Regions from separate parts of the Pandoraea sputorum genome, predicted to be linked through region 4. Evidence: predicted binding sites of a transcription regulator. Region 4 holds the regulator's gene; each other region holds the start of a gene.
What was found. Region 4 encodes FNR, which switches genes on or off when oxygen is low (the NO sensors DNR and NnrR bind a similar motif). Its sites were predicted from a motif close to TTGATNNNNATCAA; they were not measured.

Region 1: the regulator FNR is predicted to act here: its motif matches at 3,050-3,063, upstream of yiaY (L-threonine dehydrogenase).
Region 2: the regulator FNR is predicted to act here: its motif matches at 2,607-2,620, upstream of hemN (oxygen-independent coproporphyrinogen III oxidase).
Region 3: the regulator FNR is predicted to act here: its motif matches at 2,480-2,493, upstream of NA29_RS03670 (OmpW/AlkL family protein).

The regions. Positions count from the first base shown of each region.
Region 1 is NZ_CP010431.2:5,213,924-5,218,283, reverse strand. Features, by position in the region: gene NA29_RS23035 (MFS transporter) at 1-852, shown strand, start outside; gene NA29_RS23030 (hypothetical protein) at 987-1,715, shown strand; gene yiaY (L-threonine dehydrogenase) at 1,780-2,928, opposite strand; gene exaC (acetaldehyde dehydrogenase ExaC) at 3,089-4,360, opposite strand, start outside.
Region 2 is NZ_CP010431.2:161,850-166,209, reverse strand. Features, by position in the region: gene NA29_RS00695 (DNA topoisomerase III) at 1-1,092, shown strand, start outside; gene NA29_RS00690 (LysR family transcriptional regulator) at 1,261-2,220, opposite strand; gene hemN (oxygen-independent coproporphyrinogen III oxidase) at 2,679-4,229, shown strand.
Region 3 is NZ_CP010431.2:803,225-807,584, reverse strand. Features, by position in the region: gene NA29_RS03675 (penicillin-binding protein 1A) at 1-2,358, opposite strand, end outside; gene NA29_RS03670 (OmpW/AlkL family protein) at 2,555-3,256, shown strand; gene NA29_RS03665 (DUF2946 family protein) at 3,579-4,088, shown strand; gene NA29_RS03660 (TonB-dependent receptor family protein) at 4,289-4,360, shown strand, end outside.
Region 4 is NZ_CP010431.2:3,131,941-3,136,300, forward strand. Features, by position in the region: gene NA29_RS13760 (pseudouridine synthase) at 1-329, opposite strand, end outside; gene scpB (SMC-Scp complex subunit ScpB) at 483-1,760, opposite strand; gene fnr (fumarate/nitrate reduction transcriptional regulator Fnr) at 2,099-2,845, shown strand; gene NA29_RS13775 (YybH family protein) at 3,131-3,565, shown strand; gene NA29_RS13780 (LysR family transcriptional regulator) at 3,625-4,360, opposite strand, start outside.

The sequences.
Region 1 (4,360 bases), 2.1 Mb from region 4:
TCGTCGGTGGTAGGCGCACCGCTTGCAGGGGCTATCCTGAACGGCATGCATGGCGTGAACGGCTGGGCGGGGTGGCAATGGCTGTTTCTGCTCGAAGGGGTGCCGACGGTCCTCGCGGGCGTGCTGGCCGTGTGGTTCCTCGTCGACAAGCCGGAGCAGGCCAGTTGGTTGTCGGAGCAAGAGAAGCGTGTGCTGCAGGCCGATCTGGACAACGACCGCAAGGGCGCGGGGCAACGCGAGCATAGCTTCATGCTCGCCGTGCGCAGCCCGAAGCTGTGGCTGCTCACGGGTATCTACTTCGGCATCGTGGCTGCGAACGCGACGCTCTCGTTCTTCGCGCCGACCATCGTGCGCGCGTTAGGTCCGACGAATCCGTTGCATATCGGGTTGCTCGTCGGTGTGATGTACGTCTTCGGTGCGATCTTTCAGATCGCCATCGGTTACAGCGCCGACAAGCGGCGCGAGGCGCGCATGCATTGCGCGATCCCGGTCTTCATCGGGGCGTGCGGACTGGCGGGCGTCGGTGTGTTCGCGGGAAGCAACGGCGTGGCGGCGTTCCTGTGTCTGGTGATTGCCGTGTCCGGCACGATGGGCGCGATTCCGGTGTTCTGGCAGTTGCCGAATGCCTATCTCGCGGGCGGTGCTGCCGCGATGGGCGTGGCGTTCATCAACTCGGTGGCAAACCTTGCCGGGTTCGGTTCACCTTATCTGCTGGGCATCGTGAAAGATGCGACGGGCAGCTTCAACGGCGGCCTCTGGATCGTGGCCGCGCTCGAAGCGTTCGTCGCCATCCTGATCTGGTGGCGGATGAAACGGCGTGAGCGGGTGCCGGGGGTGCCTGCGGCGGCGTGAATATTTATATCGGAAAGCTAAAGAAACACGCGTAATTATCCGTAATGCTCTGTCGGGGGCAATTCTCGCTGGATGAGAACTCAGGCGCGATGCCCCTCGAATACAAAACGACAGATCAGATATCGGGACAAAACGTGAAACTTAACGCTACGAAGGAACTTGCAGGTTGGGTCAGACTGGTGGGGGCGTGCGTCGTCGCTGCTGGCATATTGTCGGCGTGCGCGCCGGCTGCGGTCGTGAATAAGGACAAACTGGCGTCGGTGAAGACCGTGGCAGTCGTCACGGCCGAAAAACCGGTGTACCGCGCCAATTCGGTCGACAGTGCACGGATGATCGGTTTTACGCCGACGGACCTGATTGTGGCAGCGGTGGCTAACGTCGCGGGAGCCGTTGGAAACGCGAATCGTGAGAAGAACACGGCGAGCTTCGATGAGCTTGTGACGCAGCGGGTCGGTGACACAGGGGTGAACCGCAAGGTGACGGACGGCGTGATCGACGTCTTCCGTCGCCAGGGCTATAACGTTGTGGAAGTCTCCGCAGAGCAATTCAAGGCCGTTCGCGAGGGTGCTGCACCGGAGCAAAAGGTGGATGCGTATGTGCAATCGACGCTCGCGGAGAACTATTTCGCCGCGAGTTCTCTTGCTGCATTCATGCGGACCGTCAAATTGAGCGTGCAGATTCTCGGGCCGGATGCCAAAGACGTCATTTACTCGTCTACGCATACCAAACTGCCGCACGACGCGCCGTACTACAACACCTACGCACGCATGGTGGACGACCTCCCGACTGCGGTTCAGGGTCTCGATAGTGCGCTGCTGACACAGTTGCCCGAATTTGCGGCATCGTTCAAGTCCGCGCGCTGAACAACCGTTAGGCCGTGAAGGCGTCGCCCTGTTCCGGGGCGATGCCTTCTTTGTTAGCGCCCGGTTAGAACGCTCGCAGGAAAATCGCTTCGATTTCCGCTTGCTCAGCGCGACGCGGGTTGGTGAACCCGCAGGCGTCCTGCATGGCGTTGGCGGCGAGTGTCGGGACGTCGTCCTTCTTCGCACCGAGTTCGGCCAGCCCCGACGGAATGCCGATGTCCTTCGATAACCGGCGAATCGCCGCGATGGCGACCTTCGCACCCTCTTCGTCGCTCAACCCTTCAACCTTCTCGCCCATCGCCTGCGCGATGTCTTTCAGACGCGCCGCGCTGGTGCTCGCGTTGAACTCTTCCACGTGCGGCAGCAGGACAGCATTGCATACGCCGTGCGGCAGATCGTAGAAACCGCCCAACTGGTGCGCCATCGCGTGTACGTAGCCGAGCGACGCGTTGTTGAACGCCATGCCCGCCAGAAACTGCGCATACGCCATGTTTTCCCGCGCCGTCATGTCATCGCCGTGCGACACCGCACGACGCAGGTTCTGCGAGATCAACGTGACGGCCTTGAGCGCGCACGCGTCGGTGATCGGTGTGGCGGCCGTCGACACGTAAGCTTCGGTCGCGTGCGTCAGCGCATCCATGCCGGTCGCGGCCGTCAGCCCCTTGGGCATCGCTGCCATCAGGGCGGGATCGTTGACGGACAACAGCGGTGTGACGTTGCGGTCGACAATGGCCATCTTCACATGACGCTTTTCGTCCGTGATGATGCAAAAGCGCGTCATCTCGCTCGCCGTCCCCGCCGTGGTGTTGATCGCGACGAGCGGCAATTGCGGCTTCTTCGACTGATCGACACCTTCATATTCCGAAATATGACCGCCGTTCGTCGCGCACAGCGCGATCCCTTTCGCGCAGTCGTGCGGCGAGCCGCCACCCAACGAAATCACGAAGTCGCACTGGTTTTGCTTGAGGATCGCCAGACCCGCTTCGACGTTGCTCACCGTCGGGTTCGGTTTCGCGCCGTCGAAGACGACCGATTGAATGTCCTGCTGAGTCAGCAGCTTCGCCACCTTCTCGGCTACGCCCGCTTTTGCGAGACCGGCATCGGTCACGATCAGGGCGCGGCGGAAATGGTACTGGCGCAGGGCGGCAATCGCTTCGTCGAGGCTGCCCACGCCCATCATGTTGACGGCGGGAATGAAGAAGGTCGTGCTCATCGTCATGCTCCTTATCTGTTCTGTGAGGGGCACTCCCCGCGCGCAAATGGCGCGGCGGGGTGTCCAGAATCATCTTTTGCATGCATCAAAGACAGCATCGCACTCGCTGCGCGATGCGTCTTTGATCTACTGCAAGGTCACATACGACTAGAGGGACTGCTCAGAAGAAGCCGAGCGGATTGACGTCGTAACTCACCAGCAGATTCTTCGTCTGCTGGTAGTGGTCGAGCATCATCTTGTGCGTCTCGCGGCCGATGCCGGACTTCTTGTAGCCGCCGAACGCCGCGTGGGCCGGGTAGAGGTGATAGCAGTTCGTCCAGACACGCCCAGCCTGAATGCCACGACCCATGCGATAGGCGCGATTGATGTCGCGCGTCCACACACCTGCGCCCAGACCGAACTCGGTGTCGTTGGCGATGGCGAGGGCTTCCGCTTCGTTCTTGAAAGTCGTTACGCCGACCACCGGCCCGAAGATTTCCTCCTGGAACACACGCATGCGGTTCTCGCCCTTGAGCAGCGTGGGCTGGATGTAGAAGCCCGACGCCAGCGGACCGTCGAGCATCTCGATACCGCCGCCGGTCAGCACCTGTGCCCCTTCCTTGCGCGCCAGATCGAGATACGTGAGGATCTTGTCGAACTGCTGTTGCGACGCCTGCGCGCCCACGGCCGTCTCGGTATCGAGCGGATCGCCGCGCTTGATGCGCTCGACCCGCTTCATCACGACTTCCATGAAAGGCTCGTAAATCGATTCCTGGACGAGCGCACGCGACGGACATGTGCAGACCTCGCCCTGATTCAGGAAGCCCAGCACGAGACCTTCTGCGGCCTTCTCGATGAACTCCGGCTCGCCGTGCATGATGTCGTCGAAGAAGATGTTCGGCGACTTGCCGCCCAGCTCGACGGTGCTCGGGATCAGGTTGGCGGCGGCGCGCGTCAGGATGTGATTGCCGACAGGCGTCGAGCCCGTGAAGGCGATCTTGGCGATGCGCTTGCTCGTTGCCAGCGCTTCACCGGCTTCGCGGCCGAAACCCTGCACGATGTTGAGGACGCCCGGTGGCAACAGATCGCCGACCAGTTCGGCAAACAGCGTGATCGTGAGCGGCGTTTGCTCGGCGGGCTTGAGCACCACGCAGTTGCCAGCCGCGAGCGCAGGGGCAAGCTTCCACGCGGCCATCAGCAACGGGAAATTCCACGGGATGATCTGTCCGACCACGCCCAGCGGCTCATGGAAGTGGTAGGCGGCTGTGTGCTCGTCGATCTCGGCGGCGGTGCCTTCCTGCGCGCGGATGCAACCGGCGAAGTAACGGAAGTGATCGACGGCCAGCGGCAAATCGGCGGCGAGCGTCTCGCGCACGGGTTTGCCGTTGTCCCACGTCTCCGCCACGGCGAAGCGCTCCAGTTGCGATTCAAGCCGGTCGGCGATCTGCAGCAG
Region 2 (4,360 bases), 2.8 Mb from region 4:
ATCGAAGGCTTGTTGACGGAAAAGTACCTCGTGCGCGAAGGCCGCGAGCTGCATCCGACGGCCAAGGCGTTCCAGTTGATGACGCTGCTGCGCGGCCTGGGCGTGGACGAACTCACGCTGCCGGAACTCACGGGCGAATGGGAGGCCAAGCTCTCGCAGATCGAGCGCGGCGGCCTCAAGCGCGACGAGTTCATGCACGAAATCGCGCAAATGACGCAGACCATCGTCAAGCGCGCGAAGGAATACGATTCCGACACCATCCCCGGCGATTACGCGACGCTCACGACGCCGTGTCCGCACTGTGGCGGCGTGGTCAAGGAAAACTACCGCCGTTTCGCCTGCACGAACTGCAATTTCTCGATCTCGAAGATCCCGGGCGGACGTCAGTTCGAAATCCCGGAAGTCGAAGAGCTGCTGCAGAACAAGACGATCGGACCGCTGTCGGGTTTCCGCAGCAAGATGGGACGTCCGTTCTCGGCCATCATCAAGCTCTCCCCCGATGACGAAATGGGCTACAAGCTCGAATTCGACTTCGGTCAGGATAACGGCGACGAAGATGGCGAAGCCCCGGACTTCACGGGTCAGGAGCCGGTCGGTCATTGCCCGAAGTGCAACGGCCGTGTGTTCGAGCACGGTATGCGTTACGTGTGCGAAAACGCCGTGGCGAATCCGAAGACCTGCGACTTCACGTCGGGCAAGGTGATTCTCCAGCAGGAAATCACGCGCGAGCAGATTCACAAGCTGCTCACCGAAGGCAAGACGGACTTGCTCACGAACTTCAAGTCGTCGCGCACCGGTCGCACGTTCAAGGCTTATCTGGCCAAGCAGAAGGACGGCAAGATCGGCTTCGAATTCGAGGCGAAAGCCCCGAAGAAGACCGTAGCGAAGGCGGGTGACGGCGACGCGAAGGGTGACGAAGGCGACGAGAAGGCCACGCCCGCACGCAAGACGGCGTCGAAAACCGCAGCGTCCAAGGCACCGGCCAAGAAGGCGGCCGCCAAGAAGACGACGGCCAAGGCCAAACCGGCGACCAAGAAGGCAGCGGCGAAATCCGACGACACCGCCTTCGACGAAGACGACGCACCGTTCTAAGTACGTCATGTCCCCGATGAAGCGCTGCAGCTTCATCGGTTCGGGCAATGAAAAACGGCCACCTCCTCACGGAAGTGGCCGTTTTGCTTTCCGAAGCCAGCCGCTAAGGTTGCTGAAGTCGCTAATGTCACCAAGTCGCTGGCGTCGCTAATGCCCCCTTAGGCTGCGTCACATCTGAATTTCAGTGGCAGGGGTCGACATCTTGGGTGGCACCCAGCGCTCGGCGGCCGAAATACCTTCGTTCTGACGGAAGTACTCGACCGTCAGATCGATGAAGCCACGCGTCTTTGCCGACAGATACTTACGGCTCGGGTAGACGAGCGAGACGTCGATGGGTGTCTGCGAATAGTTGCGCATCAGTGCCACGAGATCGCCGTCGCGCACGTCGTTCCCCACCAGGTACGACGGCAGGAAAGCGATCCCATGCCCGAGCAACACCGACTGACGCAGAAGCGCCGTGTTGTTGCAGATAAGCTTGTTCTGCACGCGCACACGCACTTCGCCGTCCGGGCCGGCAAACACGCGGTCGTCGCTCCAGAACTCGCTGGGCAGGCCCAGCACACCGTGTTCGCCCAGTTCCTGCGGCGTGACCGGCTCACCATGTTCGGCGATGTACGCGGGCGAAGCGCACAACATTACACGCGTCTCCGCGAGCACACGCGAAATCAGGCTTTCGCTGTTGATCATGCGCGTGAGCAGAATGCCGCAGTCGTAACCTTCTTCGACCAGATCGACGGCCCTGTCGGTCAGCGTGAGATCGACCACGACCTTCGGATGCAGCTCCTGATACTTCTTGACCAGCGGTGCGAGGTTGCGCACCCCGAATGACACGGGCGCGACGACCTTCAAAGTACCTTTGGGGTCGCGTGACGCGCTGGAGATGAGGGCGTCGGCTTCGTCGACTTCATCGATGATCTGCCGGCAGCGTTCGAGATACACCTGACCGGCGCCGGTCAGCGACAGGCTGCGGGTGGTGCGGTTGAGCAAGCGAACGCCGAGATGCGATTCAAGTTCTGCGACGTGCCGCGTGACAACAGCGGCGGACAAGTCCATCTGGGCGGCCGTACGGGCGAAACTCCCGTTATCGGCGACTTTGACGAAAACGCGCATCGATTGCAGACGGTCCATGTTGTTTCCAATCGTGATGTGCCGCGTCGTTCCGGCAGAAGCGCATAGGGCGTATGCGCGTATGGGCAGACCGGCAAGCTGCCAGCACTGCGGATACCTGGGGAAACTCGCCAAAACCCGCGGGCACCGGTCGGACCGCCGCCCCGGCGGTTCCGGGGCGAGCCTCGCGCGTGCCGCCAGGGCTGTCGACACGGCGGGGACTTCAATAAGGCGCTAGCTTACCGTAGACGACAAAAAATTGCCTGCCGCGGCAATGATTTCGGTGCACGTCAGGCGTGCCGCGTGCGCACCGCGACGCAAGAATCCACTTCCAATGCGGCAATTCGCGCAACGACGTCCCGCATTGCAGGCGTCTCACGCGGCTTGCATGCCGCCGACCCGGCTGTTTGACGCAGGTCACGGCGCGCCGCGCGTGCCGGGGCTAGAGTCGAGTGTCTCCTATTGTTTCGGGCCTCGTCATGAACCCCCTTCCCATTTTGTCGACGCCTTGCGCCAGTTCGCCTGACGATCCGCATGCCAGCAAACCGTGCCCGGGCTGCACGTCCCGCAATTTGGGAGAGGATCCCGGGCATTCTCGCTGTCAGTCCCGCGCAGCGGCATCTTCCCGCACGGCGCCGTCGTCTCTGGCATCGGCCAGTCCTGTTCAGTTCGACGCCCGTCTGCTCGGCCGTTACGACGTAAACGGACCACGCTACACTTCGTATCCGACCGCGCTGCAATTCCACGACGATTTCGGTGTCGGCGACTACGCCCGCGCCGCCGCGCAATCCAAGCGCACCGGCAAACCGGTCTCGCTGTATCTGCACGTGCCGTTTTGCGACACGGTGTGCTTCTACTGCGCGTGCACCAAGATCGTGACGAACAATCGCTCGCATGCAGAAGCCTACGTGGCGCGGCTTCATGCGGAACTCGCGCGTCAGGCGTCGTTGCTCGGCGCGGGCCGCACGCTCGCACAGATGCACTGGGGCGGTGGCACCCCGACGTTCCTCTCACTGGAACAGATCGCCTCGCTCGTCGACGCGATCAGCCGTCACTTTGTCATGACGCCCGACGACAGCGCCGAATACGCCATCGAGATCGATCCGCGCAGCGCGGGACCGGCGTCCATTCGCGCGCTGCGGGCCCTCGGCTTCAACCGGCTCTCCATCGGCGTGCAGGACTTCGATCCGCGTGTTCAGGAAGCGATTCACCGTGTGCAGCCGCGCGCGCTCGTCGAAGCGACGTTGGACGCCGCACGCAGTTGCGGCTTCAAGTCGGTCAATTTCGATCTGATCTACGGCCTGCCCCATCAGACAACCGCCTCCTTCTCGAATACGCTCGATGCCGTCATCGAGATGGCCCCGGAGCGTTTGTCGGTCTTCAGCTACGCACATCTGCCCGAGCAGTTCAAGATGCAGCGCTGTCTGCCCGACGCACTGCCGGACGGTCCCGAAAAACTTGCGCTGCTACAAACGATCATTGCGCGGCTGACCGCAGCCGGTTACGTCTACATTGGCATGGATCACTTCGCGCGCCCCGACGACGAACTCGCCCTCGCGCAAGCGGCTGGCACGCTGCATCGCAACTTCCAGGGTTACAGCACGCGGGCCGATTGCGATCTCATTGGCGTGGGCATGTCGGCCATCGGCCGTGTCGGCGACAGCTATGCGCAGAACGCCAAAACCCTCAAAACGTATTACGACGCCATCGACGCGGGCGGGCTGGCGATTGCGCGCGGCGTGCAACTCGATCGGGACGACCACATCCGGCGCGATGTCATCTCGCGACTCATGTGTCACATGGCGCTGGATTTCAGCGCAATCGAAGACGCCCACGACATCGACTTCGTCGCTTACTTCGCGAGCGAACTCGGCGAGTTGGCCGATCTCGCGGCAGACGGGCTCGTGGCCATCGATGCGCACGGACTGCGCGTGCTGCCTGCCGGGCGCCTGCTCGTGCGTGTGGTGGCGCAAGTGTTCGACGGCTACCGCCGCAGCGCCGCCAACGCGCGGTGCGCCAAGGTGATGTGACGTCGACAGAACGTAGGTGCCGGGTCACGCAAGCCGTCACATAAAAGGAAAACGCCCGGTGGGATCTCCACCGGGCGTTTCTCATTCTCGACGGCATCGAAGGATGATCGATGCCGTGTTCGGATGCGCTG
Region 3 (4,360 bases), 2.3 Mb from region 4:
GGCACTCGCGGGTTGCGTGTACTGGGGCTGCGCGAGCACAGCGGATGCGACCGGCACCGGCAACGGGCCGCTGTCGCTGGCCGCTTCCGGCGTCAAGACCGACGGTGCTGGCGCCGGTGCAGGAACCGGGGTCGGCTGACGCTTCACCGGCGCTTTGGGTTTGGGCTCAGGTTGCTTCGCGAAGAGGCCCGTCACCCACGCCGAGGCGCGCGTCCACCAGTCGCTGTACCAGTGGTGATTGTCAGGCGCTTCGAACTTCGCGCTGCCGTCGATGACCTTCGCGCGCAACGCACGCGAGAAAACATCCCCGACAATCGGCAACGCGCTGTGCGCGCCCTGCCCCCAGTAATCGCTGCGCAACGTGATGCGGCTGTCGTTGAAGCCGACCCATGCCCCTGCGACCAGTTGCGGCTGCATCAGAATGAACCAGCCGTCCGCGTTGTCTTGTGTGGTACCGGTCTTGCCAGCGACGTCGGCCCGAATGCCGAAGCGCGTGCGAATCGCATTGCCGGTTCCGCGATTGATGACACCGCGCATAGTGTCGAGCAGCGTGTAATCGTCGTTCTCCGAGAGCGCGCGCTCAGGTCTCGCCGGTGAGAACGTCGCGAGCACTTCGCCTTCGCTGTTCGTGATCTCGGTCACCATCGTCGGCTCGCGGTATTCGCCGCCATCGGCGATCGTGCCGTAGGCCGCGACCATCTCCTTGAGCGAGACGGGACTCGTGCCCAGCGCCAGCGACGGCACCGGATCGAGTTTGCTCTCGCGCACTCCCATCGCGCGAGCGAGGCCGACCACCCGCGACGGTCCGACATCCTGCATCAACTGCGCCGTGACGGTATTGCGCGATTGCGCCAGCGCGTCGGCGAGCTTCATCGGCTTGTTCGTCGGCGTGGTGTCGTCGCTGGGTCGCCAGATTTCGCCGCCTGCGAGCGGAATCTCCACGACCTGATCGACGATGGTGTCGTCCGGCTTGCGTCCCTTGACGAAGGCCGCGCCATACACAAACGGCTTGAACGTGGAACCCGGCTGACGACGCGCTTGCTGCACGTGATCGAACGGGTCGGTCGTGAAGTCACGGCTGCCGACCCACGCGCGGATTTCGCCGGTGCGCGGATCGATGGCAAGGAAACCGGCTTGCACGCGCGTCTTCGTCGTGCGCAGGTTCTGCATGAACGTCTTGTCGGCGAACAGACGCTTCATCGCCGCTTCGGGCGCTTCGCCCCCGGCCACGGCGTTGCGGTATTCCGCCGTCTCGCGCACGAACGACTGCACCAGCGCCGTACTGTCGCGCCAACCGCCGCGCGCCGACCAGTTCGCGTCGGCAATGCCCTGCAATTGATTCGCCTGACGCGTGAGCGCCTGCGTCGCCATCGACTGCAAGCGAGCGTCGATGGTGGTGTGCACCACCAGACCGTCGGAGTAAATGTTGTAGTCGTGGCGATCCGCCCAACCGATGAGCCACTTACGCAATTGCTGTGCGAAGTGCGGTGCGGGCCCCGGCTCTTCCGTCTGACGTTCGAAGTCGACGCGCAATGGCCGCTTTTGCAGCGCCGCGAGCTTCGACGCATCGAGATCGCCGAACTTCACCATCTGCGCAAGCACCGTGTTACGGCGTTGCAATGCGCGCTCGGGATTGATCACCGGGTTGTAATAGCTGTTGCCCTTGAGCATGCCGACGAGCGTGGCGGCTTCGACAACATCTAACTGATCGGCAGACTTGTCGAAGTACGTGCGCGCGGCCATTTCTATGCCGTACGCGTTGTACAGGAAGGGCACCGTGTTCAGATACGTCTCGAGAATCTCGGGCTTCGTGTACAGCGCCTCGATCTTGAGCGCGGTAATCGCTTCCTTGAGTTTGCGAGTGAGCGTCGGGGCGCGGCCGATGTCGTCCGGGTACAAATTGCGGGCGAGCTGTTGCGTAATTGTCGAGCCACCCTGACGGTCACCGGAGAACGTGCGCAGCGCCGCCCCCGCCGTACGCTTCAGATCGATGCCGTGATGCTCATAAAAGCGATGGTCTTCCGTCGACACCAGCGCCTTGACGACGTTGGGCGAGATATCTTTCAACGCCACCCACTCGCGATTCGACGGCCGGAACTCGGCGAGCAGCTTACCGTCGGCGGACAGGACCTGCGCAGGCTGGTCGACTTTCGCCCGACGGATGTCGCGAATACTCGGCGTGAACGGAATCAGGATCAGTGTGTAAGCGACGAGCAGAGAAGGCAGCGCCGCCATGGCGATCAGCACACCGCGACGCGTAGGATGGCGCAGGTGATGCCAGGCGCGCGCCGCATACGGGGACAGCGGTTGCAAAAGGCGGAGACCCCGCCGGCCTGCTTGGGCGACGGCATGCAGCAGCGAAGAAAACAGCGACGAAATCGGGCGCTTCACGATGGGGGAATGCGTGGCAAAGTCCGCATCCTACCAAAACCGTGGCGCGCGACAGTTTGTCGCATCACACGTGCGCGCTGTCTCTGTCTTGACGCGCATCAAGTTCCGCAGCGCATCGTGCTTCTACCATCGGTCGTGCTCACACACGACTTTGGACAACATCATGAAGCACTCCCTCGGCGCCACGGCTCTCGCCGCCGCACTGGCGACCGGTGCCGCCCTTTTCAGCGCATCCGCATTCGCACAAAGCACCGCACCGGCCACCGATAATCCGGCCACCACGAAGACCTTCGGTTTCATCAAGGACAGCTCGCAAGGCATCTATGCTGGCGACATCCTCGCGCGCGTGCGCGCCATCGGCATCCTGCCGGACTCGCATGCGAGCGGTAGCGTCCTGCCGACGCTCGGCGTCACCGTCAACAACGCCATCGTGCCGGAACTCGATTTCACTTACATGATTCTCGACAACGTCGGCGTCGAACTCATTCTTGGCATGTCGCGCCATCAACTCACGTCGAACCTCGGGCATCTCGGCGGCGTGAACGTGCTGCCGCCGACACTCCTGCTGCAATACCACTTCAATCACGCAGGGAAAGTGCGTCCCTATGTTGGCGCGGGCATCAACTACACGCGCTTCTGGAACAGCAACCTGAATGCGGGCGGTACGCCCATCTCGATCAAGAACCACAGTGTCGGACCGGCGCTGCAAGCCGGTGTGGACATCCAGATGACGAAAAACCTCTTCTTCAACATCGACATCAAGAAGATCTGGATGAAGACCGATACGTCGCTCGCGGGCACCGACCTCGGCACGTTGCACATCGACCCGCTGATCGTCGGCGTCGGCGTTGGCATGAAGTTCTGATATCCGGGGTGGGGCGCCACGTGCCGGGGGGCCGTGGCGCTCCTTTTTTTGGTTCCATCGGACGATGCGGCAAATTGTCGCGTCGTCCCTACATGAAAACGCAAAGCATTTACGCCCCTCGACAACACCCCCTACAATGCCTGCTTTCCCGAGAGCCGCCTGATCCGCGTCTTTGCCGCGTTTTTGCGTTCGTGGCAACCCACGCGGTTAGCTGATTACGTGATGACCTTATGACGTAATCGTGGGACGCTCTCGCGGGCTGATCCGTCAGACAGCCCGGCGATTCCCTTATTTTTCGTCTATCCGTTTAATCCGGCCCAGCATGCGCAAGCTTCGTCAGCATCGCGTCGCAATCGGGATCGCCTTGCTGGCGATCCTGCTGGCTGCGCTCATGCCCGCGATTGCGCAATGGCGCGCCGCGATGCAGACGGATCCGTTCGCGGTCTACTGCACGGTGCAGGGCACGCAGGCCTCGCTGGGCACGAACACCACGCCGCGCGTCGACGCCCAACGCGAACCTGTGTACGACGGCCATAGCGGCCATGACGAAGCGCAAGCGCCGCCTGCGCCTACCCCCGCTCACGTCCAGCCCACGGGTCTGCACAGCGAGCATGGCAACGACGGCCACTCGCTCGACTCCGCAGATCACTGGGAGAAGTGCGGATATTGCGCCTTGTGGACGCATCAGCCGCTCGTCACCACCGCTTTCCATCTCCCCCCGCCTGCCGCGCCGGCTGGTATCGTTGCCGCCCCCCAGGCTCCGCTGCCGCATTTCCCGCGCGCCCGTTTCTCCGACGCCTTAGCGCGCGCGCCACCGCTCCTCGCCGTCTGATCCTCCCGACTTCCGGCCATTGCCTGTCAATGCCGGCGGCTACTGTCGAACCCGTTTTGCTCTGCCTGCCTCCCGGCCTGCCCCGACGTTCGCGCTCGTCTCGCGACCGCGTGGCTCGCCGTACGTGCCTGGCCGACAACGGACGCGTTCGACACTCACGATCATCAGGCGGCCGTCATCCGGTCGCGAGAGAGACATTCATGTCACGTTTCATGACGCAGAAGCCGTTGCAAGCGGCCATCGCGCTCGCCTTCGCCTCGCTGGGCAGCGCA
Region 4 (4,360 bases):
TCGTCACGCTTGCCGCCACGCGGCTTGCGCGTATTGGCACGGCCTCGTGGCTGCGCGGCAGACGGCGCGCCTTCGGCACCTGAAGCCGGGCCTTGCTGAGCCTCGGGGGAAGATTGACCTGACGCGGCGTCCGAGCCAGCGAACTCGCCGGTGTCGTCGCCTTCGCGCTTGGCTTGCTGAGCCGCACGGCGGCGCGCAATCAGACTGCGCGGGCCACGGCGCAAACCGCGGCGCGACGCCTTTTCATCGCCACCCTCGCCTTCCGGCGAACGCGCTTCGGCACCGGCATCGCGTGCGTGCAGGTCCTGGGATTCTTCGTTTTGTTTCAACACAACCTCATTGGAAAACGGGATCGTCGTGGGCAGGCTTAGGTCGCTGCCCTGATCCGTGTTCGCACCATGAATGCGCGGCAAAAGCCTGCCGCGACTTCGTTCTTATCGCTAACGGCCCCGAAGGTGTGCGTGGCGCAGAGCGCCACCGCCTCAGGTACCAGTGACGAGACTCTTGTCGTCCCCGTCGTTCTCGTCGTCATCCATCGCACCGGGCGTCGGCTGCCCGGCGGCGGCTTCGTTCGCTGCCGGGTCGACAGCGTGCGGGGAAACCTCTTGCGCCAACGACGCTGCGGGATCTGCCGACTGCGTCGCACCTTCTTGCGCGCCTTCTTCTATACCGACGCTCTGCACATCTTGCGGCGAATCGTCACCGGTAGGCGCCGCAGATTCCGATACTTCGGAAAATTCCTCGTGTTGCGCATCGACAGACACCGCCGATTCGATGACGATGTCATCGCCCAGCGCTTTGACGGTTACGGCAGTTTCGGCATCACGGGTTGCGAACGATGCATCGTCCTCCCCATCTTCCTTGCTGCGCACCGTCTCATCGGCGTCGCCCTGCTCACTGACGTGCCCCGTGTCCGCGAGTTCCGCCACATCGGACGAAATCTCTGTCGATGCATCGGCGTCGAGCGCCACAACATCGGTGGATGCCTGCACTTCGCCTTCGGCCAGCACGGCATCGAGCAGCGCGTCTTCCGACAGTGCGTCGCCGCCGACCGGTAGCGGGCGCTGGCCTTCCGGCAGCCCCTGCGCGAGCGGCAGATCGTCGGCACGCGATTGCGCCAGACGGGCCAGCGCCTCGGCATCGGCCACCGGCGCGTCGTCCGAGGCTTGCGCTTCGCCTTCTTCGCCCTCGGCACGCTCACCGAACTCGATGTTCTGCTGCGCCAGCAGATCGATCTGCGCCTGCGCGGCCGGGTCTTCCAACGGCGGCAACGCATCGAGCGCGCGCAGGCCGAGGTCGTCAAGGAAGTCCTTGGTCGTCGCGTACAGACCGGGGCGTCCCGGCACGTCGCGATGACCGATCACTTCGATCCAGCCACGATCTTCGAGCTGCTTGATGATCTGCGTATTGACCGTCACGCCGCGAATCTCTTCGATATCGCCACGCGTGACCGGCTGACGGTAAGCAATGATCGCCAGCGTCTCCATCACAGCGCGCGAGTACTTCGGCGGCTTCTCCGGATTGAGGCGGTCAAGGTATTCACGCATGCGCGGACGGCTTTGGAAACGCCAGCCGGTGGCCAACGCCACCAATTCCACACCTCGGCCATCCCATTGCACGCGGATTTCCTCGAGCAGCGCACGCACCGTGTCACCAGACACGGCGTCATTGAAGAGCTTACGCAGATCGCCGACCTTGAGCGGCTCCTGCGCGCAAATCAACGCGGTCTCGAGGACGAGTTTCGCCTCTTGGGTATTCATGTGCGACTATGCAGACCGGGGGCTTGGCAACCCGGTATCAGGAATAAATGGATGCTTGGAACCAGAAAACGGTCGTCGATAGAAGACTACCGTTTCGCATAAGCGCGCGCCCTATTGTGTTCGGTCGTAGTGACGGCGGCGCGACCAGAATGCTTCGAAACGACCTGCCGGGAAAACGCCCAGGCCGATAGTGCGGCAAGACGGACGTCCGGTATGTGCGCAATTATTACTGAAACATCCACGCCCGTAAAGCGCCGTCACAAACCTTGACGTCCCGGCTGCCGAAACGAAGGGTCGACGCCTCATGGTAAACTCTCGAAATAACTTCAGGGGCCTCCATGACCACCGACATCGGTCGCATTCCCGGCAACCCCATCCCGGTTGCCCAGCCTCGTTGTTCCACGTGCTCGCTGGGGCAGTTCTGTCTGCCCGTCGGCATCCCTGAGCCGGAGCTGGAACGACTTGACGCACTCGTGAGCGAGCGCCGCCGCCTCAAAAAGGGCGAAGTGCTTTATCACGCCAACGATGACCTCACCGCCGTCTACGGCATTCGTTTCGGGTCACTCAAAAGCTGTGTCACGGCCCCCGACGGCCGCGAACAGGTCGTCGGCTTCCACCTTCAGGGCGAACTGATCGGCCTCGACGCCGTGGCCGACAACCATCACCCGAGCACCGCTGTGGCGCTCGAAGACAGCGAACTGTGCATCGCCCGCTTCGGCGAGCTTGAGACGCTCTCACGCCAGGTGCCGTCGCTGCAACGCCAGTTGCATCGTCTGATGAGCCAGGAAATCCGCAACGAGCACCAGCAACTGCTCGCCCTGGGGACGATGCGCGCCGAGGAGCGTCTGGCCGTCTTCCTGCTGAACCTCTCCGAGCGCCTGTCCGCACGGGGTTACGCTGCCAACGAATTCGTGCTGCGTATGAGCCGTGAGGAAATCGGCAGCTTCCTGGGTCTCAAACTGGAAACGGTCAGCCGCCTGTTCTCGCGTTTCGCGCAGAATGGGATGATCGAAATCCGTCAACGCCACGTCAAGATCATCGACGGCGCCGCCCTGCGCGAACTCGCCGGCGTGCAGCACTGCTGATCCGGTTGCCGGGGGTGCGGAGCGCCCCCGCTCACACATCCCCACACAACCCCGCACCCTCTGCGCTGCGACTTTCTCGCGTTGCCGATCTGTCGCCAATTCGCTACTGATCCGTTACCGATAAGCTACCGGCCCGGCCCTCCCGGTGCCTTGCGCCAGATCAAAAGGACCGACGTTCGACAAGCATCGGCAAACGCTCCATAATCGGCGCGTTCGCCGCCCCGCCTGTCGGTCGAGGGCGACCACGCATACGACACGCGCTTGTATCCGATGGAGGACGCCGTTATGCCCGCTGCCATATTTCTCAGTCCGGAAGACGCCGAACATGCGTTCTACGAAGCCCTGCGCGCTGGCGATACGGACTTGCTGATGGATGTCTGGTCGGAAGACGAGGAAGTCGTGTGCATTCACCCTGCGGGGCCACGGCACGTCGGCCCGGCGGCGGTCAGAGCAAGCTGGCAAGAGGTCCTCGCCAAAGGCGGCTTGCAAGTGACGGCGAATCAACTTCAAGTGGCCCACAATCCGTTGTGCGCCGTTCACAACGTTCTTGAGCAGATTCAGGTCGAGAGTCGGCCGGAAGCGCGCTTCGCTTTCGTGCTCGCCACGAACGTCTATCTGAAAGAAGCCGACGGTTGGCGATTGGTGCTACATCATGCCAGCCCGGCCATCGGTCACGAAGACACCGGCTCGCAGTTGCCGAGGACGCATCGGCTCCATTGAGCGGGCCTAATGGGCATTCGTCGGCATTCATCAGCCCCCCCGTCAGCCCTCATCGGACCTTAATCCCCCGCCGCAGGCCACTGCGCCTCCCAGTACGGCACCGGACTGAAGCGCGCCTGCAGGAACTCGATCATCGCCTGCGTCTTGGGCGGCACGAACACCCGGCTCGGATAGACGGCCCAGATGGCGACCTCCTCCGCGAGCGGATACGCTGGCAACACTGGCACCAGTTCTCCGCGCTGCAAATGGGCCGCAACATCCCACGTCGACTTCAGCGCAATACCCAACCCTGCCAGCACGGCGTCGCGCAGTACCTCCCCGTTATCCGACACCAGACGCCCGGACACGCGCACGCTCATCGGGCCGCCCGGCGTCACAAACCGCCAGTCGCGCTGGTCGCCGAGCGTCAGACACTCGTGCTGCGCGAGATCGCCGGGATGCTTCGGTGCGCCATGCGCCGCGAGATACGCGGGCGACGCGCAAAGCGTGCGCCGGTTGGCCGCGAGCTTGCGCGCGATCAGCGTCGAATCGCGCAGTGCCCCGACGCGAATCGCCATGTCGACGCCCTCTTCCAACAGATCGACGACACGGTCCGTCAGTCGGAAATCCAGCGAAATACCGGGATAACGGGCCAGAAACTCAGGCAATGCGGGCGAAATATGCTGACGCGCAAACGACGACGAACACGACACCCGCAACAGGCCCTGCGGCGCGGCAAATCCCTGCCCGACGCTCGCCAGCGCCTGCGCCTCTGCGGCGAGCAACGTCTGCGCCTGCGCGAGGAACACCTCCCCC